DNA from 2 places in the Arthrobacter sp. A2-55 genome. Region 1 is predicted to be linked to the other one. Evidence: predicted binding sites of a transcription regulator. Region 1 holds the regulator's gene; the other holds the start of a gene.
What was found. Region 1 encodes Rex, which represses fermentation and respiration genes when NADH is low (regulators of the CRP and FNR family bind a similar motif). Its sites were predicted from a motif close to CTTGTGAANNNNTTCACAAG; they were not measured.
Positions count from the first base shown of each region.

Region 2: the regulator Rex is predicted to act here: its motif matches at 6,176-6,195, upstream of araB (ribulokinase).

Region 1 is NZ_JAJLOZ010000002.1:14,791-23,263, reverse strand. It holds gene LPN03_RS00780 (helix-turn-helix domain-containing protein) at 1-140, shown strand, start outside; gene LPN03_RS00775 (30S ribosomal protein bS22) at 253-351, shown strand; gene LPN03_RS00770 (HAD family hydrolase) at 408-1,220, opposite strand; gene LPN03_RS00765 (glutaredoxin family protein) at 1,349-1,639, shown strand; gene LPN03_RS00760 (redox-sensing transcriptional repressor Rex) at 1,788-2,492, shown strand; gene LPN03_RS00755 (hypothetical protein) at 2,518-3,267, opposite strand; gene LPN03_RS00750 (DUF3824 domain-containing protein) at 3,372-4,121, opposite strand; gene LPN03_RS00745 (YceI family protein) at 4,243-4,800, opposite strand; gene LPN03_RS00740 (histidine phosphatase family protein) at 4,997-5,659, shown strand; gene LPN03_RS00735 (TlpA family protein disulfide reductase) at 5,785-6,378, shown strand; gene LPN03_RS00730 (cytochrome c biogenesis CcdA family protein) at 6,426-7,142, shown strand; gene LPN03_RS00725 (cytochrome c biogenesis protein ResB) at 7,142-8,473, shown strand, end outside.
Region 2 is NZ_JAJLOZ010000051.1:16,050-24,522, forward strand. It holds gene LPN03_RS14015 (phytoene desaturase family protein) at 1-900, shown strand, start outside; gene LPN03_RS14020 (NAD(P)-dependent oxidoreductase) at 897-1,511, opposite strand; gene LPN03_RS14025 (winged helix-turn-helix transcriptional regulator) at 1,601-1,996, shown strand; gene mmsB (multiple monosaccharide ABC transporter permease) at 2,009-3,196, opposite strand; gene mmsA (multiple monosaccharide ABC transporter ATP-binding protein) at 3,193-4,713, opposite strand; gene chvE (multiple monosaccharide ABC transporter substrate-binding protein) at 4,837-5,958, opposite strand; gene araB (ribulokinase) at 6,236-7,942, shown strand; gene LPN03_RS14050 (L-ribulose-5-phosphate 4-epimerase) at 7,939-8,473, shown strand, end outside.

The sequences.
Region 1 (8,473 bases):
TCCATGCCGGTGAACTTCCCGCCGTCCGCTTTGGCAGGAGCTACCGCGTGCCGCAGAATGCCGTGGAGGCAATCCTGAAGTCGACCGTGGCGGACAGGGCGGAGTCCGAAGGGAACCCCGGTTCGGCGCATACCGGCTAGAGGCGGTACCCTAGGAAAGATCCATTTTCGGCTTTGACCGATTCCTGCGATCGGTCAACCTAATCGTTTCTGGCCCCAATCGGGGCCAACTATGTAGTTTGTGAGGACTTCCATGGGTTCAGTTATTAAGAAGCGCCGCAAGCGGATGGCGAAGAAGAAGCACCGCAAGCTGCTTCGCAAGACTCGTCACCAGCGCCGCAACAAGAAGTAGATCTTCTTTGCAGCAAGCGCCCGTTCACCCAAGGTGGACGGGCGTTTTTGTTGGTGCTACTTGCGCCGCATGGACGCAATGCCCTTCCACAGGCCATACACAATGCCGGCGCCCGTGGCCGCCTGCAGGCCCATGGTGGCCGCGCGGCGCCCGGAACGGTAGTCGTAAATGGGCCAGTTGTGGTCACGCGCATGACGGCGGAGCCGGGCGTCAGGGTTGATCGCCACCGGATTCCCCACGGCCGTCAGCAACGGGATGTCGTTGTAGGAGTCGCTGTATGCCCAGCAGCGCGAAAGGTCCAGGCCCTGCGCCAGCGCCAAATCCCGCACCGCGCGGCCCTTGGCGGCCCCGTGCAGAACCTCCCCCACCAGCCTGCCGGTGTACACGCCGTCCTGGATTTCAGCCACCGTGCCGAGCGCCCCGGTCAGCTTGAGCCGTGCGGCAATGACGCCGGCCACCTCCACGGGCGTTGCCGTCACCAGCCAGACCTGCCGGCCCTTTTTGAGGTGCTCCTGGGCCAGCGCCTTGGTGCCGGGCCAGATCTTCGAGACGATCATCTCGTCGTAGACTTCCTCGCCCAGCTGCTGGACAAACTCGGCGCTGATGCCGGCTGCCAGCTTTTGGGCCGAGTCCTGCACGGAGTGGACGTCGTTCATGTTTTCCCCGCGCAGGATGAACTTGGCCTGCTTCCACGCGAAGCCCGCGGCGTCCCGGAGCGTGAATGCCTTTTTCTGGTACATCTTCCGGGCCACATGGAACAGGCTGGCGCCCTTCATCATGGTGTTGTCCACGTCGAAGAATGCGGCCTCGCCCTGGCGTTGCACAGTTGTCGAGGCGGCCTCGGCACTGTCGGTAGTCACGTCGGGCATGGAACGAGTCTAGTCAATCCTGCCAGCACCTGCCCGCCCCGCCGCACGGCCCGCGGTTAACAGTGGGGGAATTCTCGTTCCGGACTCCGCAAGTGGAACCCCGCCGCCACCCTGCGTACGGTTGGACCATGAATCCCGTACCCGAAGGCGCACCGGCCCCGGCACCCCGGCTTGAACTGCTGACCCGCGAAGGTTGCCACCTGTGCACCGCGGCCCGGGAGGTGGTCGCCGCCGTGGCGGACGACGTCGGCCTCCCGTGGCAGGAAACCACCATCGACGGCGACCCCGCCCTCACCGCCCGCTACGGGGAGGAAGTGCCGGTGGTGCTGGTCGACGGCGTCCCGCGGGACTTTTGGCAGATCGACCCCGTGCGCCTGCGCTCGGTCCTGCGCCGCGCCATGGGCGGAGCCGGGGCGTAGCACCAGCCGGGGCGTAGCACCTGGCCCCGGGGCTGGGCGGCTTTGGCGAAGCACCGGCCACGTCATACAGTGGATGGAGGCTGTTCCGTGGATCAAGGCGACACGAGTCCTCCCGTCCAGGGGCGGCCATTGCAACAGAACTTGGAGCATGACCGTGACACCAGTGCAGATTCCGGACCAGCCGGCGGCCGAACCGGCCCGCCAGCTGCCGCCCGCCACGGTGTCACGGCTGACCCTGTACCTGCGCACCCTCAACGGCCTGCTTGCCGAAGGCGTGGACCAGGTCTCCTCCGAATCCCTGGCCGAGTCCGCCGGCGTCGGCTCCGCCAATGTCCGCAAGGACCTCTCCTACCTGGGCTCCTACGGCACCCGCGGCGTGGGCTACGAGGTGGCCAACCTCAGCCGGAAGATCGCCCAGGCCCTCGGCCTGACGCATGAATGGCGCGTGGCCATCGTCGGCGCCGGAAACCTGGGCCGGGCACTGGCCCGGTACGCGGGCTTTGAAACGCGCGGCTTTGACGTGGTGGCACTGCTGGATGCCGACCAAATGGTGATTGGCAATGAGATCGGCTGGCTGCGCGTCAGCGACGTCGCGGAGCTGGAGCCGGTGCTGGAAAAAACCCGCGCCAACATGGTGGTGCTGGCGCTGCCGGCCGGCGTGGCACAGTCAGTGTGCGACCGCGTGGTGACAGCAGGCGTCCACAGCATACTCAGCTTTGCCCCCGTGGCGCTGTCCGTGCCTGATTTTGTCAACCTGCGCAAGGTGGATATGGCCACCGAACTGCAGATCCTGGCCTACCACGCCCAGCGCCTGCAGGTGCCCGGGCTGGAAGAGGACCGGCCAAGCGCTTGAGGTCCTTTTGGCTGGACCGGCCGGCTCAGGCCCCGCTGCCGCGCTGGGGCCCCTTGGCAAAATAGTCCCTGGCCGGCGGGCGGAACAAAATGACGACGGCGACTATCCCCAGCAGGATGCGCGCGATGGAGTAGTACGAATACGCCACACCCTCGGGCACCATCACGACGGAGAGCGCGGCCAGGACCAGGGACAGGGTGCGTGCCCAACGCCTGCCCTTGCGAACGGCCCAGGCCATCCAAAAGTAGAACCCCACCGCAACGGCCTGGAACACGGCCAGCATGGCGGCAACAACATTGATCAGGGTTTGTGCGGGGATGCCGGCGGCGGCCTGCGGGTTGCTGGCCAGCGACTGCTCCACCACGCTGCGGATCATGTCCTGTCCCGACGGCAGGCCCATGGCCACCAACCACAACACAAGGGCCAGCGCCTGGAGTGCACCGGCAGCCATGATCAGCCGGCTGGCCAGGACCACGCGGCGGGGCGGTGCATAGTGGGATCCCGTGGGCAGGGGGCCGGAGCCGCGGTGCGTGAAATCGGTGTTCTGGTAGCCGGTGCCCTGCGGGGAACCCTGGTAGCCGGGGTACGCGGAGGCGGGCGGCAGCGCGGAGGAGGTGCCGGCGTCGTGCGGGGGAGCGGCCGGATCTGTAGGCTGCGGCGGCTGCCACCCGGCGGGGGCGTACTGGCCGTACCGGGGGACGCCCGGGGCAATCTCGCCGTAGTGGCCGGGACCGGGGGTGGGCCGCTCTTGAGGCTGTTCGTCAGGAGTGGTCATGGGAGGGGTCCTTTTCAGTGGCTGCCGGCGGCAGGCGAAGAGGCCGCGCCGGGTATGTTTTAACCCTACGCGACCTCTTGCTTGGGAACTACCTCCAAGGCAATTCAGGCGGTGCCGCGCGCCCTGGCGTTGAGCCACACGGAGGATTCCGGCAGCCACATCAACACCGTGGCGACAATGCCGAGCAGGCCGGATCCGCCGCCCAGGAATGCCAGGACGATGCTCAGCACGGCAATCACGGACAGGGCCATGCGGGCCCACTGCATTCCTTCCTTGAGCTTCATGATGCAGACCAGCACCGCGGCGATGAGGACCAGCGCAATGATGGAGACGATGATTCCCTTGACCCCGCCGGCGCGCATGGCCGCCCCGGAGCCGGGAATCGTGATGCCAAAAAGGCTGTTGTCCTGTGCGCCGAGGGCAATGAGGGAGAAAATGAGCCCGAGGACAGTGAACAGCAGCCAGATCCCGGCCGTGACCAGCCAGATGATGTACGAGACCTTCAGCAACTGAGGCAGCTGCCCGGTGCTGAACAGTCCGGCGAAGCCGTTGGCCGGCATGACACCCTTCATGTCCTTGGGCCAGTCGGCGGGCATTTGGAAGGACGTGTCGCCAGCCGGCTTTTGCGGCTGCTGCTGGTACGGCGCCTGCTGTTGGTAGGGCTGCTGCTGGTAACCGGGCGGAGGGGCCTGGTAGCCCGGCTGCTGGTAACCCGGCTGCTGGTAGCCGGGAGGCGGCGCCTGGTAGCCGGGATTGGGGGTTTGTGGAGCATTTTCAGGCTGTGAACCGGAACCGCCAACGGGCGGTTGCGAGCCGGATTGCTCGGGACCTGGATACTCATTAGGGGTGCTCATAGCAGACACACTAGCCCGGTGCAGGTACCTTGCATAGCGTGTTCAGGAGAACGGCAGACAAAATGAAATGTGCCGGCCTGCCCCGTGGGGCGGACCGGCACATTAATGGTGCAAAAGGGGCTCAGGCAGCCTTGACGAAAGCCACGTCAAGGGTGATGGTGACCTTGTCGGAGACCAGCACGCCGCCGGCTTCCAGGGCTGCATTCCAGGTCAGGCCGAACTCCTTGCGGCTGATGACGGTCTTGGCCTCGAAGCCTGCCCGGGTGGCACCGAACGGGTCCACGGCAACGCCGTTGAATTCACCGGAGAACGTCACGGTCTTGGAGATGCCGCGGATGGTCAGCTCGCCCGTCAGCTCAAAGTCGCCTTCGTCACCGGAGACGCTGGTGGAGGTGAAGGCAAGCGTGGGGTGGGCTTCCACGTCGAAGAAGTCGGCGCTGCGCACGTGTCCGTCGCGGTTGTCATCGCCAGAGCTGAAGCTGGCGGCCTGGATGGTGGCGGTCACGGCAGCGTCGCCCAGCGTGGGGCCGAGTTCCAGCGTGGCGGCGACGTCGGTGAACTTGCCGCGGACCTTCGAGATGCCGGCGTGGCGGACGGAAAAGCCAACTTCGCTGTGGGCCGGGTCAAAGTTCCAGGTCCCCTGGCTCAGGCCTACGGTTTCAACGGTGGTTGCAGTCATGTGTTGCTCCTTGAAGAGGGTTTGTGTGCAGCTTGTCAGGTTCCCGATCGGGATGCCTTCACGCTGTATAAGCATGCGTTTGCATCTAATATTCCCGGCCCGGGAACTTTTTCCCAAACTTTTTTCCAGCTTGCCCGCGCAGCCTGTGAATTCCCTGATTAACCCCTTGTTGCGTAACTTTGAGAAACTTGGACACATGCCCCGAGTCACTGTTCATCTTCTGCGCCATGGTGAGGTATTTAACCCCGACGGCGTGCTCTACGGCCGGTTGCCGAATTTCCACCTGTCCGAGCGCGGCCATGCCATGGCCGAGCTGGTGGCCGGGCACTTCAAGGACCAGGCCGACGCCGGCAACGCCCCCGTCTACCTGGTGGCCTCGCCCCTGACCCGGGCCCAGGAGACGGCACAGCCCACGGCCTCCGCACTGGGGCTGGACATTGTCACCGATCCGCGCATCATTGAGGCCAGGAACCACTTTGAGGGCATGAAGGTCAGCAAGGGCGAGCTGCTCAAGCCCAAGCACTGGCGCTACTTCGTCAACCCACTGCGCCCCTCCTGGGGCGAGCCTTACCAGGCCCAGGCGGAACGCATGCTGGCAGCGGCACGGGATGCCCGCCGTCGTGCCTTTGAATTGGGAGGGGACGGCGCGCAGGCCATCATGGTCAGCCACCAGCTGCCGATCTGGGCCACGCGGCGCAGCGCGGAGGGGCGCCGGCTCTGGCACGATCCCCGCAACCGTGAATGCACCCTGGCCTCCCTGACGTCCCTGACGTTCGACGGCGACGACGTGGTGGGCGTGAGCTACAGCGAACCGGCGGCGGCCCTTTTGCCCGGCGCCGCCACCACCCCGGGAGCCTGAATGTCCGGCTTCGGGTAGGCAAAAAGACCATTTTCGACGTACTGTAGAAGTTCCAAGCGCAAAAATCCGGGGTGACGCGCCTTCCGGAAACCAAAAAAACGAAAGACTTCCTCGTGACTTCCTCCATGAGCAGGCGTTCCTTGTTCGCCGCCACCGGTGCCGTGCTGTCCGTGGCCCTCGCCGCGTGCACGGCCAACGACCCCCTGGCCCAGCAGGCCGCGGCCGGGGACAACAAGGGGTTCGTGGCCGGGGACGGCTCCGTCACCGAGTATGCGCTGGCCAAGCGCTCGGACCCGGTGGAATTTTCCGGCAAGCTTTTTGACGGCACCACCATTACCGCAGCCTCAGTGCGCGGGAAGGTCACCATCCTCAACTTTTGGTACGCCGCATGCTCCCCCTGCCGCCTGGAAGCGCCCAGCCTGCAGTCGCTGTACTCCGAGTTCAAGGCCCAGGGCGTTGACTTTTTCGGCGTGAACATCCGTGACGAGGTGGCCACGGCGGAGGCCTTCGAGCGCACCTTCAAGATCGGCTACCCGAGCATCATGGACAAGGACGGCGGCGTGCTGTTGGCCCTGTCCCGGCGCAACCTGGTGCCGCCGGCCGCAGTGCCCACCACCTTGGTCCTGGACCGGCAGGGCCGAGTCTCGGCCCGCATTCTGGGGACCGCGGACAAGAGCACGCTCAAGGCCTTGATCACGTCCACGCTGGCCGAGAAGTAGGGACGTTGGTCAACAACCCATTTGCCGAAACGATCTTCAGCGGCTCCATGCTGCTGGCCATCCCGGTTGCCCTGCTGGCCGGGCTGGTGTCGTTTCTCTCCCCCTGCGTGCTGCCGCTGGTCCCCGGCTACCTGGGCTATGTCAGCGGCCTGACCGGCGCTGACCTGCAGAACCAGCGGCGCGGGCGCATGCTGGCCGGCATTGGGCTGTTTGTCCTGGGATTTTCCCTCGTGTTCATGCTCATTGGCGCTGTTTTCGGCCAACTGGGTGCGTGGCTGAAGGGCTCCGACGCCGCGTGGGTCACCCAGGTGCTGGGCCTGGTGGTCATTGTCATGGGAATTGTGTTCCTGGGCGGGCTGGGTTGGTTCCAGCGGGAGGCCAAGGTGCACGCGAAGCCGCCGGCCGGGCTGTGGGGGGCCCCGCTCCTGGGCATCACCTTCGGGCTGGGCTGGGCGCCGTGCATCGGGCCGACATTCAGCGCCGTGCAGACGCTGGCGTTCTCCGACGGCACGTCCGCGACCAAGGGCGCCTTCCTGACTTTTGTGTACTGCCTGGGCCTCGGGGTGCCGTTCCTGCTGATCGCCCTGGGCGTGCGGCGCGGCCTGGGCGCACTCGCCTTCTTCCGCACCCACCGCCGAGGGCTGCAGTGGTTCGGCGGCGGGATGCTGATTGTCCTGGGGCTGCTGATGGTTACGGGGCTGTGGGGAACATGGATCAACAACCTGCAGTTCTGGTTTGCCGGTGAAGTGAGATTGCCAATCTGATGAGGAATGACTCGGTGCAAGACGTGCAAAGCAAGAAGCCGGCCAAGGATGACATTGCGCTGCCCCGGCTGGGGTTCCTCGGCATGCTCAGGTGGGCCTGGCGGCAGCTGACCAGCATGCGGACGGCCTTGTTCCTGCTCCTGCTGCTGGCCGTGGCGGCCGTTCCGGGTTCGCTGTTCCCCCAGCGCCCCTCCAACCCCTCAAACGTGACCCAGTATTTGGCGGACCACCCCACCTCGGGGCCCATCCTGGACTGGTTCAAGCTCTTTGACGTCTACTCCTCACCCTGGTTTGCCGCCATCTACCTGTTGCTGTTCACGTCCCTGGTGGGCTGTGTGCTGCCCCGGGCCAAAATCCACTGGAAGGCCATGCGCTCCGCGCCGCCGCGCACGCCCAAGCGCCTGTCCCGCCTGGCTGAGTACGGCACCGTGGAGATCCCCGCCGGCAGCGGCGTCGATGCCGCGCAGGCCGTCAAGGACGCCGCTGCAGTCCTCAAGGCCCGCCGCTACCGGGTTGACGTCCGGGACCTGGACACGGACAGGCCCTCCGTGGGGGCGGAAATCGGCTTCCTGAAGGAAGTGGGAAACCTGGTCTTCCACATCTCCATTCTTGGCGTGCTCGCCTCCGTGGCATACAGCGGACTTGCCGGGTACAGTGGCCAGCGGATCGTGGTCGAGGGTGAAACCTTCGTCAACACCCTGGTGGGCTATGACACCTTCACCCCCGGGGCCTACTTCAACAGCGACCGACTGAGCCCCTACTCCGTGCAGCTGGACAAGCTGGCCGTCACCTACGACAGGGAGTCCCCGGGCCACTACGGCCAGCCGATCGACTTCACGGCCAGCCTGACCACCAAGTCCGGCCCCGACGCGCCCGCCAAGAAGCAGGTCCTGAAGGTCAATGACCCCGTGGCCCTGGGTGGCACCAACATCTACCTGGTCGGTAACGGCTATGCGCCGGTGGTCACGGTCAAGGACAGCAAGGGCAACATTGCGTTCCAGGGCCCGGTTGTCACCATCCCCACCGACGGCGCCTACACCTCGCTGATGGTCATCAAGGTCCCCGACGCCAAGCCCAACCAGCTCGGCTTTGTCGGCTTTTTCCTGCCCACAGCGCTGCTCGACAAGACCACGGGCGTCACCTACGGCTCCGACCCGGATCCCATCAACCCGCAGCTGAACCTCAACGCCTACACGGGCGACCTGGGACTGGACAACGGCATCCCCCGCAACGTCTACACGCTCGACACCTCCAAGCTGAAGCAGATCAATGGCCGCGACATGAAGGCCGGCGGCATCGTGCTGGCTCCCGGGCAGAGCTACTCGCTGCCG
Region 2 (8,473 bases), on a different contig from region 1:
ATCGGCAGGCTGCCCGGCCTGGCCACCGCGGGCGCGGGGCTGTTGTTGGGGGCGCTTGCACACGCAGGCGGATGGCCGGTGCCGCGGGGCGGTTCGCAGGCCATTGCGGATGCCATGGCCGCCGACTTCAGCGCCCATGGCGGAACCATTGAGCTGGATGCACCTGTCACGGACATCGCAGCACTGCGGGCGGAGACGGGAGCACGCGCCGTCATTTGCGATCTCACGCCACGGGCCCTGGCACAGCTTGCAGCCAAGGAATTGCCGGAGCGTTATATGCGCAAGCTGGCATCCTTCCGTTATGGTGCCGGAGTCTGCAAGGTGGACTTTGCGCTTTCCGGGCCTGTGCCGTGGAGCAATGCGGAGCTGCTCGGTGCCCCCACCCTCCACCTGGGCGGCTCACGCCGGGCCATCGCGACGGCGGAAAACGCCGTCATCTCGGGCGGCCACCCCCCGGACCCGTATGTGTTGGTGGTGCAGCCGGGGGTGCTGGATGCAACGCGGGCACCGCATGGGTGCCACACCCTGTGGGCCTACACCCACGTGCCTGCCGGTTCCAGCCAGGACGCAACGGCAGCCGTCACGGCCCAGCTGGAACGGTTCGCCCCGGGCTTCCGGGACCTGGTGCTGGCCTCTCACGCCTCCACCGCGCAGGACGTTGCCGCGCACAATCCCAATTACATTGGCGGCGACATCAGCTCCGGCGCCGTGACGCTGGGGCAGCTGCTCAAGCGCCCCGTGGTGGCCCGGGAGCCGTGGCGGACGCCGTCGCCCGGGCTGTACCTGGGCTCGGCCTCCACGCCGCCCGGCCCTGCCGTGCACGGGATGGGCGGCTGGCTCGCGGCACAGTCCGCCCTGCGCCACACCTTTGGGCTGCCGGCCCCCGACCTCCGGGCTTAGTTGGCCACCGTGAAGCGCTGCCGGAGGTGCTTGGGGGCCTCGAGTTCGTCCACCATGGCCACGGCAAAGTCCTGGGTGGAAATATGGTCCCCGGCGGGCGAATCGCTGCCGACCACATAGCTGCCCGTGCGCTGCCCGGGTGCAATTTCAGGGGCGGGAGCCAGGACGGTCCAGTTGACGTGTTCCGGCAGGGCCTTGATCGAGTCCAGCGCAGCGGCGGCGGTCAGCGCCTCCGCGCGGTAGGCATCGGGGAAGCCCGGCATGTCCAGCAGGCGCGTTCCGTCGACAGTCAAGGTGCCGGCACCGCCCACCACGATGGTCCGAGTGCCGCCCACGTTCGCCAGGGCCGAGGCGGTGGCATCAAGCCACAGCTGGTGGTCCCCGCCGGTGCGGCTCGGCCCGGTGGCGAGCACGACGGCGTCGTGCGAGGTGGCAACCGAAGCGAGCGTGCCGGCGTCGGCCTGGTCGGCGGCCAGGACCGCGGCGGCGGGTGAGCCGGGGACTTCCCGGCCGGAACGGGAAATGGCGGTGACGTCGTGGCCGCGCCGCAGGGCCTCGGCCACGAGCTGCGAACCGACCATGCCGGTGGCTCCGTAAACTGCGATCTTCATGGGAACTCCTTGTGTTGGTATCCAATGGGAACTGGTGGCACAATACTATTCAGAAGATACTGGGCATTACAAAGAAACTGGGTTACCAAATGTATACTAAAGCTGCCGGCCGGGCGGATTTTGTTGGGGACGTCATGGATCCGGCTTGTCCGTCGCGTGTGGTTTTTGCCCGGGTGGGGGACAAGTGGGCGTCGCTGGTTATCCAGGTGCTGGCGGAGGGGCCGCTTCGATTTTCCGAACTGCGGGCGCAGGTCCAGGTGGTGACCCCAAAGGTGCTCACGCAGGTCCTGCGGGCCCTTGAGCGGGACGGGCTGGTCACGCGGACGGTCTTTGCGCAGGTGCCCCCGCGCGTGGACTATGAACTGACACCGCTGGGCCGAACCCTGCTGGGCCCGCTGTCGGAGCTTCGCCACTGGGCGGAGCACAATGTTGCGGCCATGCTGGCGGCCCGGGACGCCTACGACGACGCCCAGGACCGCCTCTGACCGCGGGCCGGGCTACTTGGTGGCAGCCTTGGCCCGGCGCTTGTTGAACACGTCAAACGCGACGGCGGCCAGCAGCACCAGGCCCTTGATCAACTGCTGGTACTCGGTGCCCACCCCCATGATGGACATGCCGTTGTTGAGGATGCCGATGATCAGGCCGCCGATGATGGCGCCGACCACCGTGCCGATGCCGCCCGTTACGGCGGCCCCGCCGATGAACACGGCGGCGATGGCGTCCAGCTCGAAGCCGTCGCCGGCCTTGGGGTTTGCGAGGTTGAGCTGGGCGGTAAAGACCAGGCCGGCCAGCGCGGAGAGCACGCCCATGTTGATGAACAGCGTGAAGGAGACCCGCTTGGTGTTGACGCCGGAGAGCTCGGCGGCGTGCATGTTCCCGCCAATTGCGTAAATGTGCCGGCCCCACACGGAGTTGGCCATGACGGCGGAGTAGCCCACCATGAGCACCCCCATCACGATGAGGACGATGGGCGTGCCGCGGTAGCTGGCCAGCAGGAAGGTGATGAGCAGGATCAGCCCCGCGGTAAACACCATTTTCAGGACAAACCAGGGGAGCGGCTCGTCTTCAAGTCCGTGCTTCTTGCGTGAGGCGCGCTGCTTCATGTCGGAGAGGATCATTCCCGCCGTGGCCAGGACGCCCAGGATGACCGTGAGCGGCTCCAGCAAGGACGTGCCGCCGCCCAGATCGGGCAGAAAGCCGCTGCCCAGTGCCCTGAATTCGTCCGGGAACGGGGAAATCTGCTGGTTTTGCAGAGCGATCTGGGTCAGGCCACGGAAGGTGAGCATGCCGGCCAGGGTGACGATGAAGGACGGGATGCCGAAGTAGGCGATCCAGAAGCCCTGCCACATGCCCACCACGGCGCCCAGCACCAGGCAGGCGACGATGGCAAGCCACCAGGGCATGTGCCATTGGGTGATCATGACGCCGGACATGGCGCCGACAAAGGCGACGACGGAACCTACGGAGAGGTCGATGTGTCCGGCGATGATGACCATCACCATGCCCACGGCCAGGATCAGGATGTAGCTGTTTTGGACAATGAGGTTGGAAACGTTGATGGGGGCCAGCGTGATGCCGTTGGTGGTGATCTGGAAGAAGATGATGATCACAATCAGGGCAATGAAGAGCCCGATCTGGCGGAGCTGGCCGGTCAGGTAATGCAGGGCGGAACTAACTGCGGTCATCGTGCGTCCTGGTCCTTTGCTTGGGTCATGAACTGCATGAGGTGTTCTGCCGTGGCCTCTTCCCGGGGAACGTTGGCCGTGATTTGGCCCTCCGCCAGGGTGTAGATCCGGTCGCAGATGCCCAGCAGTTCGGGCAGTTCTGAGGAGATGACGACGATGCCTTTGCCTTCGTCGGCGAGTTTGTTGATGATGGTGTAAATCTCGTACTTGGCGCCAACGTCAATTCCGCGGGTCGGTTCGTCAAGGATCAGGACGTCGGGGTTGGCGAACATCCACTTGGACAGGACCACTTTTTGCTGGTTTCCGCCGGAGAGCTTTCCGGTGATGGAGGCAACGTTGGGCGCCTTGATGTTCATGCTTTTCCGGTAGCCGTCCGCCACCAGGCGCTCCTTGTTGCTGTCCACCCAGCCCCAGCGCGACAGTTTGGCCAGGGCCGCGCCGGAAACGTTGCGCATGATGTTGTCGAGCAGGTTCAGCCCGTAGTGCTTTCGGTCCTCGGTGGCGTAGGCGATGCCGTGCTTGATGGCGGCGGAGACTGTGTTGGTCTGGATCTCTACGCCTTCCTTGTACACGCGGCCGCTGATTCGCGTTCCGTAGGCGTGCCCGAAGACGCTCATGGCCAGTTCGGTCCGCCCGGCCCCCATCAGGCCGGCAATGCCGACGATTTCACCGGCGTGGACGTTGAAGCTGACGTTCTTGACCACCTGGCGGGTCTGGTCGACGGGGTGGTAAACCGACCAGTCCTCCACGCGCAGCAGCTCGGCGCCAAGGCGGGGGGTGTGCTCCGGGTAGCGGTTGTTCAGCTCCCGGCCCACCATCCCCTTGATGATGCGTTCTTCCGTGATTTCATCCGCGTGCATGTCAAGGGTTTCGATGGTGCGGCCGTCGCGGATGATGGTCACCTTGTCCGCCACGGCTTTGATCTCGTTGAGTTTGTGGCTGATCATGATGGCGGTTATGCCCTGGCCCTGGAGGTGCTTGATCAGCTTGAGCAGGTTGGCGGAGTCGCCGTCGTTCAGGGCCGCCGTCGGCTCGTCAAGGATCAGCAGCTTGACCTGCTTGGACAGCGCCTTGGCGATCTCCACCAATTGCTGCTTGCCCACGCCAAGGTCGGCAACCCTGGTGGTGGGGTGGTCGTTCAGCCCCACGCGCGCCAGCAGCTTCGACGCTTCCAGGTTGGTCTTGTTCCAGTCCACGAAGCCGCGGGTGGAGAGCTCGTTGCCTAGGAAGATGTTTTCCGCGATGGACAGGAACGGGCTCAGCGCCAGTTCCTGGTGGATGATGACGATCCCGGCCGCCTCGGAGGACTTGATGTCCTTGAACTCGCACAGCTTGTCCTCAAAGTGGATTTCGCCGTCGTAGCTGCCGGCGGCGTAAACGCCTGACAGCACCTTCATGAGGGTGGATTTTCCAGCGCCGTTTTCACCGCAGATGGCGTGGACCTGGCCGCGCTCCACCTCCAGGGACACTTCCTGCAGGGCCTTGACTCCGGGGAATGTCTTGGTGATGGCACGCATGGAAAGGATGGTGGATGTCACAGTCGTCCTTTGTTTTGCAGTGGTGTAACAAGTGGTTCGGTTGCCGGCGCCGTGCCGCGGCCGGTGTGGCCGCGGCACGGCGCATGGTGGCGCTGCGCCGGGCTACTTCAGCTGGTCGGCCGTATAGTAGCCGCTGTCAACCAGTTCCTTTGTGTAGTTCGCCTTGGTGACCACCACCGGCTGGAGCAGGAAGGTCGGGACCACCTTGACCTTGTTGTTGTAGCTGGTGGTGTCGTTGACCTCGGGGGTTTTGCCCTTGAGCAGGTCGTCGGCCATGGTCACGGCCTGGTCGCCCAGCTTGCGGGTGTCCTTGTAAATCGTCGAGTACTGCTGGCCGGCGATGATGGACTTCACCGAAGCGGCCTCGGCGTCCTGTCCGGTGATGATGGGCAGTGCGTTGGAGGCGTAGCCGGAGGCCTGCAGGGCGGAGATGATGCCGATGGACAGGCCGTCATACGGGGACAGGATGCCGTCCACCTTCGTGCCGGAAGAGTAGGTGCTGGCAATGAGGTTTTGCATGCGCTTCTGGGCCGTGGCCGGGTCCCAGCGGAGCGTGGCGATCTGGGTGAATCCGGTCTGGCCGCTCTTGACCACCAGGGTGCCGTTGTCGAGGTACTTCTTCAGGGTCTTCATGGCGCCGTTGTAGAAGAAGGTGGCGTTGTTGTCGTCGGGGCTGCCGGCAAAGAGCTCAATGTTGAACGGGCCCTTCTTCCCGGTTTCCTTGCCTGCATCGTCGAGGATGCCCAGCCCGGTCAGCAGCGACGTGGCCTGCTCCACGCCCACCTTTTCATTGTCAAAGGTGGTGTAGTAGTCAACGTTCTTGTTGCCGTTGATGAGGCGGTCGTAGGCAATGACTTTGATGCCGGCCTTGGCTGCGTTGTCCAGCTGGTCGCTCAGTGCCGTACCGTCAATCGAGGCAATGATCAACACTTTCGCACCCTTGGTGATCATGTTGCTGACCTGCTGGACCTGCTGGGGGATCTTGTCATCGGCATACTCGAGGTCTGTTTTGTAGCCCAGCTTTTCCAGCGACGCCTTGATGGCGTCGCCGTCCTTGATCCACCGTTCCGAGGTTTTGGTGGGCATGGCGATGCCGATCAGGGCCCCGCTGGAATTGGCGGCGCCGGAGCCGGCGGCGGCTTCACCGCCCCGGGTGCCGCAACCTGCCGTCCCCAAAGCAAGGCCCAGGGCTACGGCCCCAACGATCAAACTTTTGAATCTCATGGTTTGTTCCTTTGTGTCCCGAGGGCGTCAACACCAGGGGCCGGCGAAGGTGGCGGCCCCTGGCATGGATTCCAAGTAATTGTCGTGCCAGCAGCGCCAATAGATTGTTAGCGCTAACACGTGGGGTAAAGTGTAAGCCGCCTCACATGGGTCGTGTCAAGCCCGGGATGCGGCGGCATGCTGGGCTCCGCAGGGTTTTAGGGGTTGTTGACATTGTCAATTGTTAGCGTTCACAATTGAGACTGAAACCACACCATCCTGTTTCCGAGAGGCCTCCATGACTGAAATCCCACCGCCGCCGGTGCTGCCCCAACGGGAGGGCACGGACACTTACGTGGTCGGCGTTGACTACGGCACCCTGTCCGGACGGGCCGTGGTGGTCCGGGTGAGGGACGGCGCGGAACTGGGCAGCGGGACGTTTGACTACCCGCATGCCGTCCTGGCGGAGGCTCTCCCATGCGGCGTTCCGCTGGGCCTGGACTGGGCGCTGCAAGTGCCCAACGACTACCGCCTGGTGCTCCAACATGCAGTCCCCGCCGCCATCCGCGACGCGGGAATCGACCCGGCAGCCGTCGTCGGGCTTGGCACCGACTTCACGGCCTGCACCATGGTCCCCACGCTGGCGGACGGCACCCCCCTGAACGAGGTTCCGGGCCTGGCAGACCGTCCTCACGCCTATGTGAAACTGTGGCGCCACCACGCAGCGCAGCCCCAGGCGGAACGGATCAACACGCTGGCTGCCCAGCGCGGCGAGTCCTGGCTGCCCCGCTATGGCGGGCTGATCTCCTCAGAATGGGAGTTCGCCAAGGGCCTGCAGCTGCTGGAGGAGGACCCCGAAGTCTACGCGGCCATGGACCACTGGGTTGAGGCTGCGGACTGGATTGTGTGGCAGCTGACCGGTTCCTATGTCCGCAACGCGTGCACCGCCGGCTACAAGGGCATTTACCAGGATGGCGCCTATCCTTCCGAGGACTTCCTGGCCGCACTCAATCCCGCCTTCTCCGGCTTCGTCGCAGACAAGGTGGAACACTCGATCGGCCGGCTGGGGGACTCCGCCGGCACATTGACCGCCGAGGCGGCGGCATGGACAGGGCTCCCGGAAGGCATCGCCGTGGCCGTGGGCAACGTGGATGCGCATGTCACCGCCCCGGCCGCCCGCGCCGTGGCCCCCGGCGCCATGACGGCCATCATGGGCACGTCCACCTGCCACGTCATGAACGGCACCGAACTTCGTGAGGTCCCGGGCATGTGCGGTGCCGTGGACGGCGGCATCATCGACGGGCTGTGGGGCTACGAGGCCGGCCAGTCCGGCGTGGGCGACATTTTCGGCTGGTTCGTGAAGAACGGTGTTCCCCCGCAGTACCACCACGACGCCGCGGCGCGCGGCCTCAGCGTGCACGAACACCTGACGGAGCTGGCTGCCGCACAGAAAATAGGCCAGCACGGGCTCATCGCCCTGGACTGGCACAGCGGAAACCGCTCCGTGCTGGTGGACCACGAACTGTCCGGGGTGGTGGTGGGGCAGACCCTGGCCACCAAGCCCGAAGACAGCTACCGCGCCCTGCTCGAAGCCACGGCCTTTGGCACCCGCACCATCATCGAGGCCTTCAAGGCCTCGGGTGTGCCCGTGAATGAATTCACGGCCGCCGGCGGGCTGCCCCGCAACCGGCTCCTGATGCAGATTTACGCGGACGTGACTGGCCTGCCCGTGCGCACCATCGGCTCCACGCAGGCCCCGGCGCTGGGATCGGCCATCCACGCCGCCGTTGCGGCCGGCGCCTATCCCGACGTCCGGGCGGCCTCCGGCGCCATGGGTGCCGCTCCGGCGGACATTTACCTGCCCATCGCGGGGAACGTGGCTGCCTACAACGAGCTCTTTGCCGAGTACACCGCCCTCCACGACTACTTTGGCCGGGGAGCCAATGGGGTCATGCACCGGCTCAAGGCCATTGCGCGCAGGGCTGCCGGGGAGGTTCCGGCATGAGTGCCGCAGTGACGGGCCAAACACCCCCGGCCCCCACCCCGACCGTGGCGGAGAAGGTGGCCGCCGTCCGCGCCGAGGTGTGCGCCCTGCACGCCGAGCTGACCAGGTACGCCCTGGTGGTGTGGACGGCCGGCAATGTTTCGGCCCGCGTCCCGGGGGAGGAGCTGATGGTCATCAAGCCGTCAGGCCTGGCCTACGCGGAGCTGACGCCGGAATCCATGGTGGTCACCGACCTTGACGGCGCCCCGGCGGCAGGCGACTGGGGCAACCCAGCCCTTGCACCGTCGTCGGACACAGCAGCGCACGCCTACGTCTACCGCCACATGCCGGAGGTGGGCGGGGTGGTGCACACGCACTCCACCTATGCCACGGCGTGGGCGGCGCGCGGGGAGGCGATCCCGTGCGTGCTGACCATGATGGGCGACGAATTTGGCGGTGACATTCCCGTGGGGCCCTTCGCGCTGATCGGGGACGACTCCATTGGGCGCGGCATTGTGGAGACCCTGCAGTCCTCGAAGTCGCCGGCCGTGC